DNA from 4 places in the Enterococcus mediterraneensis genome. Region 1 is predicted to be linked to each of the others. Evidence: predicted binding sites of a transcription regulator. Region 1 holds the regulator's gene; each other region holds the start of a gene.

Evidence for each region. The regulator CtsR, encoded in region 1, represses protease genes until heat stress. The targets are predictions, from matches to a motif close to TTGGTCAAAAAAGGTCAAANA.
Region 2: EFB00_RS11045 (ATP-dependent Clp protease ATP-binding subunit) is a predicted target of CtsR. The motif match lies at 1,855-1,875, and genes of this name have one in related genera.
Region 3: clpP (ATP-dependent Clp endopeptidase proteolytic subunit ClpP) is a predicted target of CtsR. The motif match lies at 3,610-3,630, and genes of this name have one in related genera.
Region 4: clpB (ATP-dependent chaperone ClpB) is a predicted target of CtsR. The motif match lies at 4,658-4,678, and genes of this name have one in related genera.

What each region holds. Positions count from the first base shown of each region.
Region 1 is NZ_UWOP01000001.1:1,284,467-1,290,282, forward strand. Features, by position in the region: rRNA gene EFB00_RS06250 (23S ribosomal RNA) at 1-2,288, shown strand, start outside; rRNA gene rrf (5S ribosomal RNA) at 2,363-2,478, shown strand; tRNA gene EFB00_RS06260 (tRNA-Val) at 2,494-2,566, shown strand; tRNA gene EFB00_RS06265 (tRNA-Lys) at 2,570-2,642, shown strand; tRNA gene EFB00_RS06270 (tRNA-Leu) at 2,653-2,734, shown strand; tRNA gene EFB00_RS06275 (tRNA-Thr) at 2,744-2,816, shown strand; tRNA gene EFB00_RS06280 (tRNA-Gly) at 2,826-2,897, shown strand; tRNA gene EFB00_RS06285 (tRNA-Leu) at 2,912-2,997, shown strand; tRNA gene EFB00_RS06290 (tRNA-Arg) at 3,009-3,082, shown strand; tRNA gene EFB00_RS06295 (tRNA-Pro) at 3,113-3,186, shown strand; tRNA gene EFB00_RS06300 (tRNA-Arg) at 3,253-3,326, shown strand; gene EFB00_RS06305 (CtsR family transcriptional regulator) at 3,442-3,909, shown strand; gene EFB00_RS06310 (ATP-dependent Clp protease ATP-binding subunit) at 3,916-5,816, shown strand, end outside.
Region 2 is NZ_UWOP01000001.1:2,233,404-2,239,219, forward strand. Features, by position in the region: gene EFB00_RS11045 (ATP-dependent Clp protease ATP-binding subunit) at 1-1,746, opposite strand, end outside; gene EFB00_RS11050 (hypothetical protein) at 2,032-2,235, shown strand; gene EFB00_RS11055 (phosphocarrier protein HPr) at 2,386-2,652, shown strand; gene ptsP (phosphoenolpyruvate--protein phosphotransferase) at 2,652-4,379, shown strand; gene EFB00_RS11065 (LTA glycolipid anchor biosynthesis glycosyltransferase, IagA/BgsA family) at 4,553-5,572, shown strand; gene EFB00_RS11070 (glycosyltransferase family 4 protein) at 5,588-5,816, shown strand, end outside.
Region 3 is NZ_UWOP01000001.1:617,497-623,312, reverse strand. Features, by position in the region: gene EFB00_RS02920 (ABC transporter ATP-binding protein) at 1-1,202, shown strand, start outside; gene EFB00_RS02915 (gamma carbonic anhydrase family protein) at 1,387-1,875, shown strand; gene EFB00_RS02910 (NADP-dependent oxidoreductase) at 1,909-2,856, shown strand; gene clpP (ATP-dependent Clp endopeptidase proteolytic subunit ClpP) at 2,937-3,527, opposite strand; gene EFB00_RS02900 (hypothetical protein) at 3,708-4,217, shown strand; gene EFB00_RS02895 (glycerophosphodiester phosphodiesterase) at 4,336-5,082, shown strand; gene miaA (tRNA (adenosine(37)-N6)-dimethylallyltransferase MiaA) at 5,079-5,816, shown strand, end outside.
Region 4 is NZ_UWOP01000001.1:197,148-202,963, forward strand. Features, by position in the region: gene EFB00_RS00955 (ABC transporter ATP-binding protein) at 1-234, opposite strand, end outside; gene EFB00_RS00960 (ABC transporter permease/substrate-binding protein) at 231-1,772, opposite strand; gene clpB (ATP-dependent chaperone ClpB) at 1,993-4,596, opposite strand; gene EFB00_RS00970 (lysylphosphatidylglycerol synthase transmembrane domain-containing protein) at 4,721-5,752, opposite strand; gene EFB00_RS00975 (DUF1294 domain-containing protein) at 5,762-5,816, opposite strand, start outside.

The DNA.
Region 1 (5,816 bases):
GATTGCATGCGAGGTTAAGTGGAAGAAACGGAGCCGCAGCGAAAGCGAGTCTGAATAGGGCGAATGAGTATGTAGTCGTAGACCCGAAACCATGTGATCTACCCATGTCCAGGTTGAAGGTGCGGTAAAACGCACTGGAGGACCGAACCCACGTACGTTGAAAAGTGCGGGGATGAGGTGTGGGTAGCGGAGAAATTCCAAACGAACTTGGAGATAGCTGGTTCTCTCCGAAATAGCTTTAGGGCTAGCCTCGGAATTAAGAATGATGGAGGTAGAGCACTGTTTGGACTAGGGGCCCATCTCGGGTTACCGAATTCAGATAAACTCCGAATGCCATTCATTCATATCCGGGAGTCAGACTGTGAGTGATAAGATCCATAGTCGAAAGGGAAACAGCCCAGACCACCAGCTAAGGTCCCCAAATATATGTTAAGTGGAAAAGGATGTGGGGTTGCACAGACAACTAGGATGTTGGCTTAGAAGCAGCCACCATTTAAAGAGTGCGTAATAGCTCACTAGTCGAGTGACCCTGCGCCGAAAATGTACCGGGGCTAAACATATTACCGAAGCTGTGGATCGTACCTTTGGTACGATGGTAGGAGAGCGTTCTAAGGGCGTTGAAGGCAGATCGTGAGGACTGCTGGAGCGCTTAGAAGTGAGAATGCCGGTATGAGTAGCGAAAGACAGGTGAGAATCCTGTCCACCGAATGACTAAGGTTTCCTGGGGAAGGCTCGTCCGCCCAGGGTTAGTCGGGACCTAAGCCGAGGCCGACAGGCGTAGGCGATGGACAACAGGTTGATATTCCTGTACCCGTTCAATTTGTTTGAGCAATGGAGGGACGCAGGAGGCTAAGAAGTGCAGACTGATGGATATGTCTGTTCAAGCAGTAAGTCTGAAAGTGAGTCAAATGCTTGCTTTTGTTAAGGACAAGCTGTGATGAGGAGGGAAATTTAAGTACCGAAGCTTCTGATGTCACACTGCCGAGAAAAGCTTCTAGTGAGAATTGAACGGCCCGTACCGCAAACCGACACAGGTAGTCGAGGAGAGAATCCTAAGGTGAGCGAGAGAACTCTCGTTAAGGAACTCGGCAAAATGACCCCGTAACTTCGGGAGAAGGGGTGCTGCTCTAACGAGCAGCCGCAGTGAATAGGCCCAAGCGACTGTTTATCAAAAACACAGGTCTCTGCAAAATCGAAAGATGACGTATAGGGGCTGACGCCTGCCCGGTGCTGGAAGGTTAAGAGGAGTGCTTAGCGCAAGCGAAGGTACGAATTGAAGCCCCAGTAAACGGCGGCCGTAACTATAACGGTCCTAAGGTAGCGAAATTCCTTGTCGGGTAAGTTCCGACCCGCACGAAAGGCGTAACGATTTGGGCACTGTCTCAACGAGAGACTCGGTGAAATTTTAGTACCTGTGAAGATGCAGGTTACCCGCGACAGGACGGAAAGACCCCATGGAGCTTTACTGTAGTTTGATATTGAGTGTCTGTACCGCATGTACAGGATAGGTAGGAGCCGTAGAAGTCGGGACGCTAGTTTCGACGGAGGCGCTGGTGGGATACTACCCTTGCGTTATGGCCACTCTAACCCGCACCACTAATCGTGGTGGGAGACAGTGTCAGATGGGCAGTTTGACTGGGGCGGTCGCCTCCTAAAAGGTAACGGAGGCGCCCAAAGGTTCCCTCAGAATGGTTGGAAATCATTCGAAGAGTGTAAAGGCAGAAGGGAGCTTGACTGCGAGAGCAACAACTCGAGCAGGGACGAAAGTCGGGCTTAGTGATCCGGTGGTTCCGCATGGAAGGGCCATCGCTCAACGGATAAAAGCTACCCTGGGGATAACAGGCTTATCTCCCCCAAGAGTCCACATCGACGGGGAGGTTTGGCACCTCGATGTCGGCTCGTCGCATCCTGGGGCTGTAGTCGGTCCCAAGGGTTGGGCTGTTCGCCCATTAAAGCGGCACGCGAGCTGGGTTCAGAACGTCGTGAGACAGTTCGGTCCCTATCCGTCGCGGGCGTTGGAAATTTGAGAGGAGCTGTCCTTAGTACGAGAGGACCGGGATGGACTTACCGCTGGTGTACCAGTTGTCTCGCCAGAGGCATCGCTGGGTAGCTATGTAGGGAAGGGATAAACGCTGAAAGCATCTAAGTGTGAAGCCCACCTCAAGATGAGATTTCCCATTTCTTTAAGAAAGTAAGATCCCTGAGAGATGATCAGGTAGATAGGTCAGAAGTGGAAGACCAGTGATGGTTGGAGCGGACTGATACTAATCGATCGAGGACTTAACCAAAATGAAACTCGGAAGAGTTTTGAGACTTTCTTCAAATCCAGTTTTGAGTGAGCAAGACTTACTCAATTAAATAGTGTGGTGGCGATAGCGAGAAGGATACACCTGTAACCATGCCGAACACAGAAGTTAAGCTTCTTAGCGCCGATTGTAGTGAGGGGTTGCCCCTTGTGAGAGTAGGACGTCGCCACGCTGTTTTATAGATCATGGAGGTTTAGCTCAGCTGGGAGAGCATCTGCCTTACAAGCAGAGGGTCAGCGGTTCGATCCCGTTAACCTCCATATGAGCCGTTAGCTCAGTTGGTAGAGCATCTGACTTTTAATCAGAGGGTCACAGGTTCGAGCCCTGTACGGCTCATTTCGTATATGCGGGTGTGGCGGAATTGGCAGACGCACTAGATTTAGGATCTAGCGCCTTACGGCGTGGGGGTTCAAGTCCCTTCACCCGCATTAAAAAAAGCCGGCTTAGCTCAGTTGGTAGAGCATCTGATTTGTAATCAGAGGGTCGAGGGTTCAAGTCCTTTAGCCGGCATCTGAAGATGCGGAAATAGCTCAGTGGTAGAGCACCACCTTGCCAAGGTGGGGGTCGCGGGTTCGAACCCCGTTTTCCGCTTTTTGCCACAACGCGCCGGGGTGGCGGAACTGGCAGACGCACAGGACTTAAAATCCTGCGGTGAGTGATCACCGTACCGGTTCGATTCCGGTCCTCGGCATTTCACAACATGCGCCCATAGCTCAACTGGATAGAGTGTTTGACTACGGATCAAAAGGTTAGGGGTTCGACTCCTCTTGGGCGCGTAGTCTTTTTGATATATAAGGACTAGTTTCCGGGAAGTAGCTCAGCTTGGTAGAGCACTTGGTTTGGGACCAAGGGGTCGCAGGTTCGAATCCTGTCTTCCCGATTTTTACTTTATTTCTTTTTTATTTTAGGCTATACTGAGATTAAGAAAATATTAACTTAATATTATGCGCCCATAGCTCAACTGGATAGAGTGTTTGACTACGGATCAAAAGGTTAGGGGTTCGACTCCTCTTGGGCGCGTTGGAACGAAATCGTACTGATTTCGTTTTTTTGTTTATCCAAATACATGATTCTTTGATTATTAGGCGAAATTAGGTATAATTAAGGTCAGTATTAGTCAAGGGAGGAATGAAGGATGAATCATCATAATACTTCCGATTTGATTGAAGCTTATTTGAAAAAAATTCTCGAAGACAGCGAAATGATCGAAATTAGAAGAGCTGAAATGGCCAATCTTTTTAATTGTGTGCCCTCTCAAATCAATTATGTTATTAACACCCGCTTTACTATCCAACGCGGCTATGCAGTCGAAAGCAAGCGCGGCGGCGGCGGATATATTCGTATTGAAAAAGTGAAGATTTCGGATAAACACCATTTCTTAGAGCAAGTGAATCAATTGTTCGATAAGAAAATCAGCGAAAAAGACGCTTTTGAAATTATTCAAAAGCTGTTCGAAGAAGCGATAGTCAGCAGAAATGAAGGCAATCTGCTTTTAGCGGCGGTCTCTAAAAACAGTCTGACTGAATTTGAAGAAGAGGACGCGATTCGGGCAAGCATACTGCATTCAGTATTGAAACGATTAAGTTATAAAGATAGGAAGTGATTTTCCATGGATGAATTATTTACAGAACGAGCAAAAGCGGTATTAGCTATCGCTCAAGAAGAAGCCAAGAATTTTAAGCATCAGTCAGTCGGTTCGGAACATCTCTTGCTGGCGCTGGTGTTGGAACAAGAAGGCATCGCCGGGAAAACATTGCGGGAAATGCATGCCAGTGAAATAGATATCCGTGAAGAGATCGAACATTTAACAGGTTATGGAACAGTTGCTCGTTATCCAGAAGGTGTCTACCTGCCTTATTCTCCGCGGGCGAAACAGATCTTTGCTTATGCGGGAGATGAAGCGAAGCGTTTAGGTGCTCCTCAGATCGGCACGGAGCATTTGTTATTAGGATTATTGCGTGATGAAGAGATCCTAGCTTCACGAATCATGGGAAATCTCGGATTGAGTTTGCCTAAGATGCGTCAAACGTTGAAAAAGAAACTTGGATTGAATGAAAAAAATCAAAACAATGGCAATCGGCGTCGTCAAATGCAAAATAAAGCAGCGCAGACCCAGGGAACTCCGACACTGGATAATCTGGCCCGTGACCTGACGAAGCTTGCTCGCGATAATCGCTTAGATCCTGTAGTTGGTCGTGCCAAAGAAGTCAAACGTCTGATCCAGATCTTGAGCCGCCGCACGAAGAACAATCCCGTGCTGGTAGGAGAACCAGGTGTAGGTAAAACAGCGATCGCTGAAGGTTTGGCTCAACGAATCATCAACGGGGAAGTTCCTGAAGACATGCGGGAAAAACGCTTGATGATGCTGGATATGGGAGCATTGGTCGCCGGTACGAAATACCGCGGTGAATTTGAAGACCGTATGAAAAAAGTCATTGATGAAATCTATCAAGACGGACAGATCATTCTCTTTATCGATGAACTGCATACATTGATCGGAGCAGGAGGCGCTGAAGGTGCCATCGACGCTTCTAATATCTTGAAGCCGGCATTGGCTCGCGGCGAATTGCAAACGATCGGTGCAACGACATTAGATGAATACCAAAAATATATCGAAAAAGATTCTGCTTTAGAGCGGCGTTTTGCTCGAGTCCAAGTAGATGAACCGACACCGGAAGAAGCTGAAGAGATCTTGCGGGGCTTGCGTCCGCGCTATGAAAAACATCATGGTGTTGAGATCTCCGATGATGCGCTGCATGCGGCGGTCCAATTGTCAGTACGTTATATCAACTCCCGACAATTGCCGGACAAAGCCATCGATCTGATGGATGAATCAGCGGCAAAAGTTCGTTTGGACAAAGCCGATGAACCATCAGAGCTGCTTAATCTTAGAGAAGAGATCGCTCGTTTGATGCATGAAAAAGAAAGTGCGATCCAAAATCAAGATTTCGAAACGGCTTCTCGATTGCGCCAACGGGAAAAACGCTTGAGTCAACGTTTAGCTGAGCTTTCATTTGCCGAAACAAAAGAAGCTTCCGGCTTTGCAGACCGCGTGACGGCAGAAGATGTCGCCACAGTAGTTTCCCAATGGACGGGTGTGCCGCTGCAGCAAATGGAAAAGAAAGAAAGCGAACGTCTGTTGGAATTGGAATCGATTCTCCATCAGCGCGTAGTAGGACAAGATGAAGCTGTCAAAGCAGTGGCGCGAGCTATTCGTCGTGCCCGCAGCGGATTGAAAGATCCGAATCGCCCGATCGGTTCATTTATGTTCTTGGGACCTACTGGTGTCGGGAAGACTGAACTGGCAAAGGCATTGGCAGAAGCGATGTTTGGCAGCGAAGATTCATTAGTTCGTGTCGATATGTCCGAATTTATGGAGAAATACAGCACTAGCCGTCTGATCGGTTCACCTCCAGGATATGTAGGTTACGAAGAAGGCGGACAATTGACTGAAAAGATCCGTTCCAAACCTTACTCAGTGATCTTATTGGACGAGGTGGAAAAAGCCCA
Region 2 (5,816 bases), 950 kb from region 1:
GAAGCTGACAGTTCGACCTTGAGCATCTGTCAAACGGCCATCATCCAAGATTTGCAAGAACATGTGCAGCACATCAGGATGCGCTTTTTCAACTTCGTCTAAAAGGATCAAGCTGTAAGGATTCCGGCGTACTTTTTCTGTTAATTGGCCAGCTTCTTCATAGCCTACATAACCTGGAGGAGAACCGATCAGTTTGGAGACACTGTGTTTTTCCATGTACTCAGACATATCGAAACGAATCATGGAGTCTTCTGAACCAAACATTTCATACGCTAATTGTTTAGCTAATTCCGTTTTACCGACACCGGTAGGACCGACAAATAGGAAAGAACCGATTGGGCGATTTTGTTTGCCTAAGCCGACACGATTCCGACGAATCGCTTTAGCTACTTTGTCGATTGCTTCATCTTGGCCAATCACATGGGCTTTCAAATCGGCAGCTAGGTTTTTCAATTGTGTTTGTTCTTTTTCTTTCAGTTCGCCAACTGGAATACCTGTTCGAGCTTCAACGATTTGTTCCATATCTTTTTCAGAGATCACCGGGATTTCTTCTTCGCTGATTTGGCGTTCTTTCATTTTTTGCAGTTTATTGATTTGATCACGATAATAAGCGGCTTTTTCGAAATCTTCTTCTTGAGAAGCTTGTTGTTTTTGTACTTCAGCATCCGCTAATTTTTTATCGATAACTTTTGGATCGACGATTTGGATCGTCAAATTTTTCTTAGAACCGGATTCGTCCAGCAAGTCGATAGCTTTGTCCGGTAAGAAACGATCTTGAATGTAGCGGTTTGATAAGACAGCCGCTGCTTCGATAGCTTCATCTGTATATTTAACATGATGGTAATCTTCATAACGAGGTTGCAGACCTTTTAAGATAGTGATGGTTTCTTCAACAGAAGGTTCATCGACTCTGACTGGCTGCAAACGACGTTCCAAAGCAGCATCTTTTTCAATGATCCGATATTCGTTGAGGGTAGTAGCGCCCACCATTTGCAATTCACCGCGAGCTAATGCTGGTTTCAAGATATTTCCCGCATCCATGTTGCCATCGCCAGCAGAACCGGCTCCTACGATTTCATGGACTTCATCGATAAATAAAATCACGTTTTGTGATTGTTTGACTTCTTCAATCAATTTTTGAATCCGTTCTTCAAATTGTCCGCGGATTCCTGTTCCTTGAACAAGCGAAGCAACATCTAAACGGATGACTTCTTTGTCCATCAATTTTTGCGGCACATCGCCGTCTACAATCTTTTGTGCGAAACCTTCGACGACGGCAGTTTTACCGACACCGGGTTCGCCGATCAATACAGGATTGTTTTTGGTTCTGCGATTAAGGATCTCGATGACACGTTGGATTTCTTCATCACGTCCTACGACTGGATCGATATCTCCTTGACGGGCTTGTTCAGTGATGTTGATCCCGTATTCATCCAATAAACCGCCGGCGTTAGGGTTTCCTTGGGGTGGTTGTCCGCCGTTGAAATTATTTCCGCCGCCGAATTGGGTAGGAGGAGTTTGTTCCGGAGCAGGTCCTTGTTGCATTTGACGAGACATTTGTCGGAATAGATCGTCAAGGCTTCCAAAACCAAAAGGATCTTGTTGCATCATATTTGGTTGACTTCCTTTTTGATTTTTGATTTTTTGGTAACAACTTTGACAATAATCTAGTTGTTTTCTTTGACCATTTACATTTGCGTATAAATGAATCGTTGCTTCATTCTTGCCACAGTTTTGACAAAGCATAGAATAGTCACGACCTTTCATCCTTTTTTCCTATGAATCAATTTTAACGCGTATCGCGTCTTTCGTAAAAAGATAAACTCAATAGAAGATCAAATCGGTCGTGTAAAACAACTGACCAAATTTGACCTTTGATTTTATTATACTGACTTTTTGATAAGATGCAACTAATTACACTCGAACAGAAGTTCTTTTCACTATTGCTTAGACTAAGCATAAAGCAGTGATTTCGCCTTCTTGTGGAATGCCAAAAAATAAGTATACTAATAATGCAGAGGAGGGAAAATGATGTTTGAAAATCCTTACGAAGAAAAATTGCGGGAGCTGCGTGACGGAACGCTTGCTGAACTTTTAGTAGAGCAGGCGGACTTTTTGACGTTTCGCGAAGCTTGGCTGAAATGCGAAGATCGCACAGCTTTCGTTGGAGAAGCCGGTCTAAACGGAAAAATCATTTATCGCTATCAAAAAAATCAGCCGCCAACGGTTGAATAAACGATTAATTAGTAGAAAACGGTTGTAACATTGATAAAAAAATGGTAATCTTTACAGTTGAAAGGGATTTTTAAATGCCTTTTTTACATTGTAAAAAGCAGAAGAAGCCCTAACAAAAAAACTTTGTTTTATAAAGGAGAACGATCGATTATGGAAAAGAAAGACTTTCGCGTAGTAGCAGAAACTGGAATTCACGCACGTCCAGCTACCTTATTAGTACAAACAGCAAGCAAATTCAACTCTGACATCAACTTAGAGTACAAAGGCAAATCTGTAAACCTTAAATCAATCATGGGCGTTATGTCTTTAGGCGTTGGTCAAGGTTCTGACGTTACAATCACAGCTGAAGGTGCTGACGAAGCAGACGCAATGGCAGCAATCGTTGATACAATGAAGAAAGAAGGATTATCTGAATAATGGCTGAAATGCTAAAAGGGATCGCCGCAAGTGACGGAGTAGCCGTTGCGAAAGCTTACCTGCTAGTTCAACCGGATTTATCTTTCAGCAAAAAAACTGTGGAAGATACAGATTCAGAAGAAAAACGTTTAGACGAAGCTTTGGCAAAGTCTACCGATGAATTGACTCAAATTCGGGAAAAAGCAGCGCAAAGCCTCGGTGAAGAAGAAGCGCAAGTATTTGACGCTCATTTAATGGTTCTTAGCGACCCAGAAATGATTGGTCAAATCAAGCAAAACGTGAAAGATAACAAAGTCAATGCTGAATCAGCATTGAAAGAAGTTACTGACATGTATATCGGTATGTTCGAAGCGATGGATGACAATGCTTATATGCAAGAACGCGCAGCTGACATTCGTGACGTTGCAAAACGTATCATGGCACATTTGTTAGGGGTTACTTTACCAAATCCATCCATGATCAACGAAGAAGTTGTTGTGGTTGCCCATGACTTGACTCCAAGTGATACGGCGCAATTAGACCGCAATTTTGTTAAAGCATTCGTAACTGATATCGGCGGACGTACTTCACACTCTGCCATCATGGCACGTTCTTTAGAAATTCCTGCAATCGTGGGAACAAAAGAAATCACTGCTAAAGTTAAGGCCGGCGATATTTTAGCTGTCAATGGGATCGCAGGGGACGTGATCATCGACCCTAACGAAGAACAAAAAGCTGAATTTATCAAAGCTGGAGAAGACTATGCTGCTCAAAAAGCAGAATGGGAAAAATTAAAAAATGCAGAAACAGTTACAGCTGACGGCAAACATTTCGAATTAGCTGCTAATATCGGTACGCCAAAAGATTTAGATGGCGTACACAATAACGGCGCTGAAGCGATCGGTTTGTACCGTACAGAATTCTTATACATGGATTCATCTGATTTTCCAACTGAAGAAGATCAATATACGGCTTACAAAGCTGTTTTAGAAGGTATGGGAGACAAACCTGTTGTTGTTCGTACGATGGATATCGGGGGCGACAAAGAACTTCCTTACTTGCAACTGCCTCATGAAATGAATCCGTTCTTGGGTTACCGTGCATTGCGTATCAGCTTGTCTGAATTAGGCGATGACATGTTCCGTACTCAAATGCGGGCATTGCTGCGGGCTTCTGCTCACGGCAACTTGCGTATCATGTTCCCAATGGTAGCTACATTGAAAGAATTCCGTGCAGCTAAGAAAATTTACGAAGAAGAACGTCAAAAACTGATCAGCGAAGGCGTTGCGATCTCTGATTCGATCCAAGTAGGGATCATGATCGAAATTCCAGCAGCTGCTGTTTTAGCAGATAAATTCGCGAAAGAAGTTGACTTCTTCAGTATCGGAACAAATGACTTGATCCAATACACAATGGCTGCTGACCGTATGAACGAACGCGTTTCTTACTTGTATCAACCATACAATCCTTCTATCTTGCGCTTGATCAAAAACGTGATCGATGCTGCACACGCAGAAGGTAAATGGGCTGGTATGTGTGGAGAAATGGCGGGAGATCAAACAGCTGTACCATTGTTGATGGGTATGGGCTTGGATGAGTTCTCAATGAGCGCGACTTCTGTATTGAAGACTCGCAGCTTGATGAAACGCTTGTCTACTACTGATATGCAAGAACTTGCTGACCGCGCATTGAAAGAATGCGACACGTTAGAAGAAGTTGTTGAATTAGTAGAACAATACGTAAAATAACGATACTTTTAAAAAAGATGGATGGATAGCTGAATATCAGCTGTTCTTCCATCTTTTTTTAATTACAGCCGTTTTCTTGTTTAATAGTTTTTAAATCTAGGTCTGTAGGTGGAGAGAATTTTAGAAGAGCTGTGCTATAATGTTTGTAACATACAAAAAGGAGGGTATTCTCTTTGAAGGTCTTACTTTATTTCGAAGGAGAAAAAATGCTTGAAAAATCTGGGATTGGCCGAGCATTATCCCACCAAAAAAGAGCATTGAGCGAAGTCGGCGTCGACTATACTTGTGACCCTCATGATGAGGATTACGATATCTTGCATATCAACACCTATGGGATAAATAGTCATAACATGGTAAACAAAGCGCGACGTGCAGGGAAAAAAGTGATTTATCATGCACATTCGACAGAAGAAGATTTCCGCAATTCCTTTATTGGTTCAAATCAGCTATCGCCGATATATAAAAAGTATTTGGTCAGTTTATATTCAAAAGCTGATCAATTGATCACACCGACTCCTTATTCGAAAGAATTATTGGAAAGCTATGGTCTGACAGTACCGATTACTGCTATTTCTAACGGGATCGACTTAGAAAAATTTGCTCCTGATCCTGCAAAAGAACAAAAATTTCGGGAGTATTTCAATTTAGCTCCTGAACAAAAGGTGATCATTTCTGTGGGATTGTTTTTTGAGCGGAAAGGAATCATTGATTTTGTAGAAATAGCGAAGCAGTTTCCGCAATATACATTTATCTGGTTTGGTCATACACCAATGTATACCATCCCTAAAAATATCCGTGATCTGGTAAAAGAAGAACATCCTGAGAATGTTATTTTTCCTGGCTATATCCAAGGCGAGATCATCCAAGGTGCCTTTTCCGGAGCAGATCTGTTCTTCTTTCCTTCTTATGAAGAAACTGAAGGGATCGTCGTTTTAGAAGCTCTGGCCAGCAAACAGAAAGTTTTAGTACGAGATATTCCTGTTTATAATGGTTGGCTGGAAAATCAGCAAAATAGTTATATGGCGAATGATAATCAAGGATTCGCGCAAAAGATTTCCGATATCATGGAAGAAAAACTACCGGATTTTTCGCTCGCTGGCTATGAGACTGCTAAAAGTAAAAGCATTCGCAGAATTGGTGAAGAATTAAAAGTGGTTTATGAACATGTCCTGAATGAGGAAAAAGTAATGTAGTTTGGAGGAAGAAACGTGAAAATCGGATTTTTTACAGATACCTATTTTCCCCAGGTAAGCGGAGTAGCAACATCCATTAAAACGCTCAAACATGAGTTGGAGAATAAAGGTCATGAAGTCTATATTTTTACTACAACAGACCCCAATGCGAAAGCGATGGAAAAAGATATCATTCGTATGCCGAGTGTTCCCTTCATGTCGTTCAAAGATCGTCGTCTAGTGGTTCGGGGAATGTGGTATGCGT
Region 3 (5,816 bases), 670 kb from region 1:
ACTTCCAAGGAATGCAGAATTCTTTAGGAGATCTAAACGGATATGTTCAAGAAAATATGACTGGTTTTAGCGTACTGAAAGTATACGGTCGGGAAAAACAAACCCTTGAAGGATTCAAAAAAGTCAATCATACATTGCAGCATTATGGTTTTCGGGCAGCTTTTATTTCCGGTCTAATGATGCCTCTTGTTCAGTTGACCGCTTATGCGACGTATATCGCAATGGCTGTTTTAGGTAGTTTCTACGTCGTGGGCGGTGTGATCGTAGTCGGTCAGCTGCAAGCATTTATCCAATATATTTGGCAAGTCAGTCAGCCGATGGGAAATATCACACAGCTTTCCTCTATTTTGCAAAGTGCTTCTGCATCAGCAAAACGGGTGTTTGAGATTTTGGATGAACCGGAAGAAGTTATCAATGAACAAGACGTCCAACTGCCAGAAGAGATCCGTGGTGAAGTGACTTTTGAACATGTCGGTTTCAGTTATGATCCTCGCAAGCCTCTGATTAAAGATCTGAATTTCACGGTCAAAGCAGGACAGACAGTAGCGATCGTCGGTCCGACCGGTGCAGGGAAGACGACATTGATCAATCTCCTGATGCGTTTTTATGACGTAAACGAAGGTGCCATCAAGATCGACGGTATTGATACGAAAAAAATGAGCCGCGGCGATGTCCGGTCACTTTTCGGTATGGTTCTGCAAGATGCATGGCTTTATGAAGGAACCATTAGTGATAATATCCGTTTTGGAAAACTAGATGCGACCGATTATGAAGTCGTAGACGCTGCGAAAACCGCCAATGTCGATCATTTTATCCGTACGATGCCGGATGGTTACGATATGGAGATCAATGCGGAAGGCGACAATGTTTCATTGGGGCAAAAACAATTGCTGACGATCGCACGAGCAGTCGTTTCCGATCCTAAAATCTTGATATTAGATGAAGCTACCAGCTCGGTGGACACCCGGTTAGAAGCTTTGATCCAAAAAGCGATGGATCGAGTGATGAAAGGACGGACCAGTTTTGTCATTGCTCACCGGCTTTCAACGATTCGCGATGCGGATTTGATCTTGGTAATGAAACAAGGGGCTATTTTGGAACAAGGAACCCATGAGAGTTTATTGGCTTCCGGCGGTTTTTATAGCCAATTGTATCAAAGTCAGTTCGCTGAAGAAGGGATCGAAGAAGAATTCGCAGAATAGCCGGCGTCCTGATAAAAAAATAAACAGATACTATCCGAACAATCGCTGTTCGCTATGCAAGAGCGGCGGCTATGTTCGGATAGTTTGCGTTAAAAGCACTTGAGGGAAAAAGACAATTAAATAGCGCTTTTTTATACTTTTGACTATACTTGATGTATAAAAAACGCGGAGCGGAGGAAGCATGATGGCAAGATTTATCGCAAAAAACGCGACGGTAGTAGGAAATGTAGAACTAGGGGATGAAGTGACCGTCTGGTTCAATAGCGTGATCCGCGGCGACAGCAACTGGATCAAAATCGGGGACCGCACGAATATCCAAGACGGAACGGTCATCCATGTCGATCATGATGCCCCTACCGATATAGCGGAAAACGTCACCGTAGGACATCAATGTATGCTCCATGGCTGTAAAATCGAAAAAGGCGCATTGATCGGCATGAGTTCGGTGATTTTGAATCATGCGGTCATTGGAGAAAACAGTCTGATCGGTGCCGGCTCATTAGTGACTCAAGGAACAGTTATTCCGCCGAATGTTTTGGCTTTTGGACGTCCTGCCAAGGTGATCCGTCCATTGACTGCCGAAGAAATCGAAAAAAACCGACAAAATATCACTCATTATTGTTCATTAGGACAAGAATATTTAGCAGGCAAGTATCAGGAAATCACAGAATAAAACTTATCAAAACATATCAAAGGAGTGTTGAAGATGAAACGATTTGCAATCAAAGAGTACGGCGCGGCAAGAGATGTGTTTGAAGAGATCCAAGCAGAAAGTCGCGAATTGACAGAAAATCATGTACGGGTCACGATTCAAGCATTTGCCATCAATCCTTATGATATCTCTGTCAGAAAAGGTGCCATGAAAGCTGTTCGTTCCCTGAAATTTCCTTACGTCTTAGGAAATGACGGTGCCGGGATCGTGACCGAAGTCGCAGAAGATGTCACCAATGTCCGAGCAGGCGATCGAGTGGTGGTCCATGCGGTGGGCGGTACATACGGCGAAGAGCTGGTTTTGCCCGCTCACAAAGTGGCAAAGCTTCCTGAAAAAATGACGTGGCAGCAAGCTGCCGGACTTGTGACTACTGGTATCACTGCATACAATATCCTCAATCATTTGCTTTCATTGAAACCCACAGATGTGGTGATGGTAGAAGGCGCTTCCGGCGGAGTGGGTTCGCTGTTGGTCCAACTATTGAAAGAAAAAGGCAACAAGGTATTAGCCAGCGCATCAAAACGCAATGAAGATTTGTTGCGAAAACTCGGTGTAGACGCTTTTGTGGCTTATGATCAAGAAGATCCCGGAGAAGTCTTCAAAAATCAAGCAGATGTAGTGATCGATGCAACAAAAGGTGCCCGGGGGATCGATGCAGGGGTAAAAATCATGAAAGAAAACGGGACATTCGTTGCGCTAAATACGTTACCGTCAGAAGAACAACGAATCAAAAAAGGCGATTATCTGCATTTTGGCCCGTCTAAAGATTATTCCGATCAAGAAGCCTTTGATGCTTTACTTACGATGTTTGAAAAAGATGCATTGGCTATTGAGATTGCCGAAGTTTTGCCATTTGAACTGGCCAGCGTCATTACCGCTCACGAAAGACTGGAAGGACATCCTCCTGCCGGCAAGATCATTATTGCACGAACAAACAATTGATAGAAGGATGAACAAAAAAAGTGCTCCTGCCCAAAACGGGCAGGAGCACTTTTTATTTCTCAGATAGTCAGCACGTTTGATTAGTTCAAACTGTTGCTTTCCATGATTTCATCGATCAAACCGTAATCTTTGGCTTGTTGCGCGGTCATGAAGTTGTCGCGGTCAGTATCTTTTTCGATAACTTCCAGTGGTTGACCAGTACGTTCTGATAAGATTCGGTTCAAACGGTCGCGGGTTTGTAAAATATGACGAGCAGCGATTTCGATTTCAGTCGCTTGTCCTTGCGCACCGCCAAGAGGTTGGTGGATCATGATTTCTGCGTTAGGCAATGCGAAACGTTTGCCTTTAGCACCGGCTGTCAATAAGAATGAGCCCATAGATGCGGCCATCCCTAAAACGATCGTTTGCACGTCTGCTTTAACGAAATTCATTGTATCAAAAATCGCTAGACCAGCAGTCACACTGCCGCCAGGTGAATTGATATACAAATAAATGTCTTTTTCAGAATCTTGGGCATCTAAAAATAAAAGCTGCGCAATGATCGAATTTGCTAAATCGTCTGTAACTTGTCCGCTGAGCATGATGATGCGGTCTTTCAATAGACGAGAATAGATATCATAGGCTCTTTCGCCGCGGGATGATTGTTCGATTACTGTAGGAATTAAGTTCATAATTCAAGTTCCTCCTTCAAGATGTCTTGCGAAATAAGTGTATCATAAATTAACTTGAACATCTAAAAGAAAGTATACACTCAAGGTCAATAAAGGTCAAATAGAAAACTTTGCTTTTTTGGTATCAAATCCAATCTTTAATATGATAAAATAAATAGCAGACTAAGGAGGGACATTATGATCGAAGTTGCAGTTGCCGGATTTATCGGTGTATTGATTGGTGCGCTGTTGGTAATGATCACGTTCAATTTGCGGATCCGCTATGATGAACGCAAAGATCAGCGCCGTCGCCAGTTAGAACATAAAGTAAAAGAAATCGAAACATTGATCCAATTGAATAAAAAAATCAATGAGATCCTTCAGAAACGGCCATCTTTAATGGAAGAATATGTCAGCTTTGACGGTTTTGATGATTGTTATATCACTATTGATGATTTCGCTTATCTACAATCGTTTGCTGCCCAGAACAATTTCTATCTGCCAAGTTATATCCTTGAAGAATTTTTCAAAAAGATCGCGCAGCGGAAAGTGATCTTGTCTCCCGATGAAACAATGAAGATCGGCGGGTATGCTTATAAGGGCGGTCGAGTTATCCTTGAACATTTTTCTGATGATTTGACTGAGCTGATCAATGAACGGAAAAATCAGCTGCAAAGCCTTTCAGGAGAAACATTGACTTATTTTTCTTAATCAAAAGACGGAATACAACGAAATCTTTTGGATTTGTTGTATTTTTTTGTGGGAAAGGAAGCATACTTTTCCCTTTTTTTCGTTACATGTTACAATAAATGCGATTGGAGTGAGGACTATGGTACAAATTGTGGCACATCGAGGCAGCAGCGGTAATCGGCCGGAAAATACGCTGCCGGCGTTTGCCGAGGCTGTTCGTGTCGGCGCGGATATTATCGAGTTGGATGTCCATCTTTCCAAAGATGGAGAGCTGATCGTGATGCATGATGAAGAAGTAGACCGCACCACCAACGGCAAAGGACTCATTCGCGAAAAAACATTAGAAGAGATCAAGCGGCTGAATGCAGGAAGCTGGTTCGATCCTAAATATAAAGCAACGAAAGTCCCAACATTGAGGGAAGTGCTGGATCTGTTATGGATGCGGAATTATCGAGGTGTTTTGACCATCGAGTTAAAGACGGATAATTATCATTATCCCGATATTGAAGAGAAGACATCCCGTCTGCTGCAAAGCCGGCAATGGTCATTTGAACACTGGTATTGCAGTTTCAATATCGATTCACTAGATATTATCCATAAATTAGAGCCGGATACGCAGTTGGATCTGATCATGAGTACTTCTGAAAAAAAACCTGCGTTGGCAGTAGAACGTGAGTACATTGAAGGGATTCATCCTAAATATGATTGGGTCGTAGAACATGCATCTGAACTTGCTGATTTTCCCTTGGCGATCCGTCCTTGGACCATCAACAGCGAGGCTAATATCATGAAATGTTTGGAGTTGGGCGTGAAAGGGATCATCACCAATTTTCCAGAAAAAGTGCAGGAATTACAGCTAAAATATCGCCGAGGAAGAAGCAAATGAATAAAGTATTAGTTATTGTTGGACCTACCGGTGTAGGCAAGACAGCATTGAGTATCGAGTTGGCGAAAAAATTTCAAGGTGAAGTTATCAGCGGTGATTCGATGCAGATCTATAAAGGACTGGATATCGGTACCGCAAAGATTCGTCCAGACGAGATGGCGGGAGTCCCACATCATTTGATCGATATTCGCGAGATGCAGGAACAATATTCCGTCGCCGAATTTCAAAAAGAGGCCCGAAAAAAAATTGCTGAGATCACAGCCCGCGGTCATCTGCCGATCGTAGTGGGGGGGACAGGACTGTATATCCAAGCACTTCTTTATGATTATCAGCTGGGCAGTGAAAAAGATGCCGAGAGTGTCGGTGATCTTGGTCTGCGGGAAAAATATACGTCTTTTGCAAAAGCTAATGGTAATCAGGCCCTGTGGAAACTTTTGCAGGAACGTGATCCGCAGGCGGCGGAGAAGATCCATTTTAATAATCAACGCAAAGTAGTCCGTGCGCTGGAAGTATTTGAGCTGACAGGGAAAAGTATTATGCAGCCGGAACAAACACCGCAAAAATTATTTGATTACTTTTTGATCGGTTTGACGACAGAACGAGAAACATTGTATCAAAGAATCAATCAACGAGTCGATATGATGATGGCAGAAGGGCTGGAACAAGAGGCCGAACAGTTGCGAGAGATCCCTTTTGCCCAAGCGGCAAGAGGCATCGGTTATAAAGAGTTTCTT
Region 4 (5,816 bases), 1.1 Mb from region 1:
CCAACGCATTTTCTGCAGATTGTAATCCTTGATCCGCTTGCCCTTAAAATAGACATTGCCGTCTGTCGGGACAGTCAGACCGTTGATCATTTTTAGCGTTGTTGTTTTTCCGCTTCCGGAAGGCCCTACAAGGACGAATATCTCACCTCTTTCGATAGTGAAACTCAACTGATCAATGACCAATTTATCTTGAAATTTTTTCTGTACATCTTTGAATGCGATGATTTCGGTCATTTCTCTTCCCCCTTCACAAGCCCTTCTTTGACTAAAAAGTCGTGGGCAACGGCTTCCGGCTGTTTCTTTTCTACGTTGACTTGGTAATTCATTTGGATCATTTGTTCTTCCGTGATCTTTCCAGCAAGCCGGTTCAACGCCTTGACGATATCTGGGTGCGCATCAGCAAATTCCTGCCGCATCAGCGGAGCTCCTTGATAGTGCGGGAACATCTCCTGATCGTCTTTTAGCGTTACTAAATCATACTCTAAAATCTCGCTGTCTGTAGAATAAGCGTCGATCAAGTTGATATCCCCATTGTTGATGGCTTGATAACGCAAAGCAGGCTCCATACTTTGAACGCTTGGAAACTCTAATTGATATTGCTTTTGGATTCCTTTGTAGCCGTCAGGACGATCAATAAATTCCAAGGTAAAGCCCGCTTTGACCTGATCTTGGATTTTGATCAAATCAGAGATCGTCTCGATCTGATGTTCTTCCGCAAAACTTTTTTTCATCGCCAATGCGTACGTATTTTGATAAGCCATCGGTTCCAGAAAAGCCATTTGAAACTGCTCGAACAATAATTTTTTGGCTTCTTGATAGGTTTCTTCCGAGGAAAGAGTTTTGTCTTGATCTTTTTCCGGTACCTTCACCAGACTTTCCAGTACTGTTCCAGTAAATTCAGGATAGATATCGATCTGATCGTGCTCCAACGCGCTGAATAGAAAGCTGGTTTTCCCAAAGTTCGGTTTCAATTCCACAGTCACAGAAGGGTCCTCTTCTTCGATCAATTCTTTATACATACTGATCAAAATATCCGGTTCGGCGCCTAGTTTACCGGCAATAGTCACCGTTGTTCCCTGCAAAGCGCCGGTTTGATAAAGAGAGATTCCACCGATCAATAAAATAAAACCAGCTAAAGTAGCGATAGTATAGCGGGGTTTCAAATTTTGCAACAGTCGGATCAAACTACTGAAAATGATCGCCAATAAAGCCGAGCTGATGGCACCGATCAGAGTCAGCATCGGTGTATTGCGATCGATCCCTAAAAGAATAAACGTCCCTAAACCGCCGGCACCGATCAATGCAGCCAATGTCGCTGTCCCAATGATCAAAACCAGCGCCGTTCTGATACCTGAGATGATCACCGGCAAAGCGATCGGCAATTCGACTTTCAGTAAACGCCGCATCCGAGACATCCCAAATGCGACAGCGGCTTCTTCGATCGAGGGATCGATCTCAGACAGCCCGATATACGTATTTTGAAAAATCGGCAAAAGCGCATAAATGATCAATGCGATCAGTGCCGGTGCTGTGCCGATCCCTACAAACGGAATCAGCAATCCCAAAAGCGCCAATGAAGGGATTGTTTGTAACACACTGGTAATCTGCAAAACCACCTCGGCTGCTCTCTTATGATTTGACAGCCAGATTGCTAATGGTACAGCGATAATGATCGCGATCAGAAGCGCAATGATAGAAATAGATAAATGCTGAAAAGTGGCTGAAAGCAGCTCTTCTTTTCGTTCGGTAAGTAAATTGATAAAATCCTTCATTCGTTCTCTCCAATCAAGCTTTTCTTTAAGTATAAAGTAAAGAAGTTTTTGCAACAAAACATCCGCTTATGAACACGTAATCAAACGTTTTTTGAAAAAATATAACCGTCGTTTTAGGATTTTTTTAGTAGTTATGTCTATCTGTCACTTTCTATCGTAAAAAAAAGAGGATGGCATCAAATGATATTGATCCATCCTCTTTGAGTATTCTTTTATCCTTTTATTCTGTGATCGCTGTATTTTCAAATACCAATTGATCATTCAGCAGGCTGATGGTCACTTTAGTTCGTGGCAGGACTCTTCCAGAGACGATCTCTTTAGCCAGCGGCGTTTCGACTTCGCGAGTGATGAAACGGCGCAATGGTCGAGCACCATAAGCTGGTTCGTAAGAGTTTTCCGCGATCCATGTTCGAGCATCTTCTGTGATCTCTAATTGGATTTCTTGATCTTCCAAACGACGAGAAAGTTGTGCAATGATCTTTTCTACAATACCTTTGACATCTTGCAGACTCAATGGTGTGAATAAGATCGTGTCGTCGATCCGGTTCAGAAATTCCGGTTTGAAATGACCTCTTAGCAAGCCCATCACCGATTCAGCCACGGTTTCAGGAATCTTGCCTTCTGCCGTTACTCCGTCCAATAATAATTGGGAACCGATATTGCTGGTCATGATCAAGACGGTATTTTTAAAATCAACGATCCGTCCTTTGGAATCTGTCAAACGACCATCATCCAATACTTGCAACAATAGATTGAAGACATCTGGATGAGCTTTTTCGATTTCATCTAAAAGCACGATGGTATATGGATTCCGGCGAACTGCTTCCGTCAATTGTCCGCCTTCTTCATAACCTACATAACCTGGAGGGGCACCAACCAAACGAGACACCGCATGTTTTTCCATGTATTCGCTCATGTCGATCCGGACCATGTGATCTTCCGAATCAAAGAGATTTTCCGCCAAAGCTTTTGCTAATTCTGTCTTACCAACACCAGTTGGTCCTAAGAACAAGAATGAGCCTAGCGGACGATTTGGATCTTGCAGACCGGCACGAGAACGGATGACCGCATCTGAAACTGCATCCACCGCTTCATCTTGACCGATGACCCGTTTATGAAGAGTCTCGTTAAGTTTCATCAGTTTTTCCCGTTCGCCTTCTACCAGTTTCGTCACTGGAATACCTGTCAAACGGCCGACGACTGCGGCGATCTCATTTTCAGTCACTGATTCTTGGACCATTTTTATTCCATCGGTTTGATTTTTTGCTTCCAGCGCCTGTAATTCTTTTTCTAATTGCGGAATAGTACCGTGACGTAAAACAGCGGCGCGTTCCAAATCATAATTATTTTCCGCGTCCTCTAATTCGTGTTTCGCTTTATCGATCTCACTGCGCTTATTGGAAACCGCATTGACTTCTTCTTTTTCCGTTTCCCACTGCATCTTCATTGCGTTGGCTTCTTCCCGCAATTCAGCTAATTCCTGCCGCAGGATCGCCAAGCGTTTTTTCGATGCGTCGTCGGATTCTTTTTTCAATGCCGCTTCTTCGATCTCCAACTGCATCAAACGACGCGTCACCTGATCAAGCTCGGTCGGCATCGAATTCATTTCTACACGAATGTTCGCGCTGGCTTCATCCACCAAGTCAATGGCTTTATCCGGCAAAAAGCGGTCGGTGATATAGCGATCCGATAATGTCGCAGCGGCTACCAACGCATTATCATGGATATTGACACCATGATGGATCTCAAAACGTTCCTTCAATCCCCGCAAGATAGAGATGGTATCTTCGACTGTCGGTTCTTTTACTAGGACCTTTTGGAATCGCCGTTCAAGAGCTTTATCTTTTTCCATATATTGACGATATTCATCCAGTGTGGTGGCACCGATGGTATGGAGTTCTCCTCGTGCCAACATTGGTTTTAATAAGTTGCCCGCGTCCATGCTGCCTTCTGTTTTACCGGCACCAACGATATTGTGGATCTCATCAATAAATAAAATGATCCGCCCGTCAGATTTTTTGACTTCTTTTAAGACTGCCTTCAAACGTTCTTCAAATTCGCCGCGGAATTTCGCGCCGGCGATCAATGAACCCATGTCTAATGAAAAGATCGTTTTGTCTTTTAAATTTTCTGGTACGTCTTTGCGGACGATCCGTTGCGCCAGCCCTTCTACGATAGCGGTCTTACCGACACCCGGTTCACCGATCAGGACTGGATTATTTTTCGTCTTCCGTGTCAAGATCCGGATAACATCGCGAATCTCTTCATCACGTCCAATAATCGGGTCCATCTTGCCATTTCTTACTTGTTGGACAAGATCGACACCGTATTTTTCTAATACTTTGTATTGTTCTTCTTGATTTTGGGAAGTCACGCGTTCCCCTCCTCGCATATCTTCGATCGTTTTTCGTAATTCTTTTTCAGTGATACCTTGAGTAAGCAGGTACTTTGTCAAACGATAATTTTTCAACCGCATCAAAGCTAAAAGAACGATCTCTGTGGAAAGATAATCGTCTTGGAATTCCTGCCGCAATGTATCAGCTTCTGAAAGCAAGTGGAATAGATTTTGGCTCATGCTTTGGCCATATTGTACATTCCCGCCTTCGATGGTTGCTATTTGATCCAGTGCATTGTCGATTTCTTCTTCGAATGCCTCGACATTCAAACCGGCATCCGCATAAAAATTGCGTCCAAAATGATTTGGCTGCAAGAAAATTTTCCATAAGTGAGCAATGTCGATTTCTTGATGGTGGCGAGTAATGGCAATTTGCTGTGCTTCAGCGATCGCTTCTTGAAGCGTCGTTGTCATTTTTTCACTATTCATCGTTATTCCTCCCATCTTTTCTGTGAGATCTTTTTCATCCCACAAAATAAATTATACAACTTTGGTCAATTTTGGTCAAAAAAAATCTCTGAAACAAAACGTTTGTTTCAGAGATAATTAAGCGTTAATTGCCTTCTTTTTTGATTTCTTTGATCTCCACTCGGATCATTCGGCGTTTTTCCATCAGGACATATACAAATCCCATTAAAAACGGCAGAATATAGGTTGCAAAACGATAAAGAAGCATAGAAGAGACCGCATCTACTGTCCCTACCAGCGGCTTGAACAATAACAGATAAACAAATTCAAAAGAACCGATCCCAGCTGGCGACGGGATCACTCCCGCTAAAATCACCGCAAAGCTGATCAATCCGAAAGCCAAAAGAAAATCCAAATCAGGATGATTATTAGCCAACGCCGCGTAAGGGATCAGGTACCAAGGGATCATCTTCAAGAGATTCCACAAATAGATCCGCAGCATTACCGAGCGATCTTTCAAGATTCGATAGACCGTTTCGCGTAAAGAATATACCTGAAGATTGCATTTATCCACTAGACCACGCAATCTGGCAGATTTGAACAAGCGATTGCTCACTTGCACAAAAAGTACTTGGATACGCAGGCTGATCGAAAGAATGATCAAAAAAGCGATGATCACAAAAGTTAAGATCATGCCGGCTATGATAAAGTAAATCATTTTAGGCGCATGGACGTAAAATAGCGAAAACTGAACGATCAATCCTAAGAGCGCATATGTTAATAAAGCAGCTTTATACATGATCATATGTAATGCAGTGACCCCAACGCTTTGGGATAGCGGCAGTTCTTTTTTATGATAAAAATTGACTTCGGAGATCAATGTACCGGCGCCAAATGTGATCAGACGATAAAAAGCCGAGTAAGAAGCCGTCATAATCCCATCTATCCCTCGAAAATTTGGTTGGAAGACCCGTGCGATCTCTTTAATGGAGAAGCCTTCAAAGATTTGGTACAGCACCCCAAGAAATGTGATCAGCAGCAGAACGAAAAGACTGGTATCTTTCAATTCCAAAAAGATGTCGGCTAAGGAGTTTTTCACTAAATAAAACAATACGCCAAAAATGATCAGCAACAATAAAATATTAAATAATAGCTTGAATGCAGATTTTTTCTTCATTTAAAGCTCCTACAAAAGATAAAATACAAGGGCAGCGTCGAACAATATTCCAATAATGAAACAA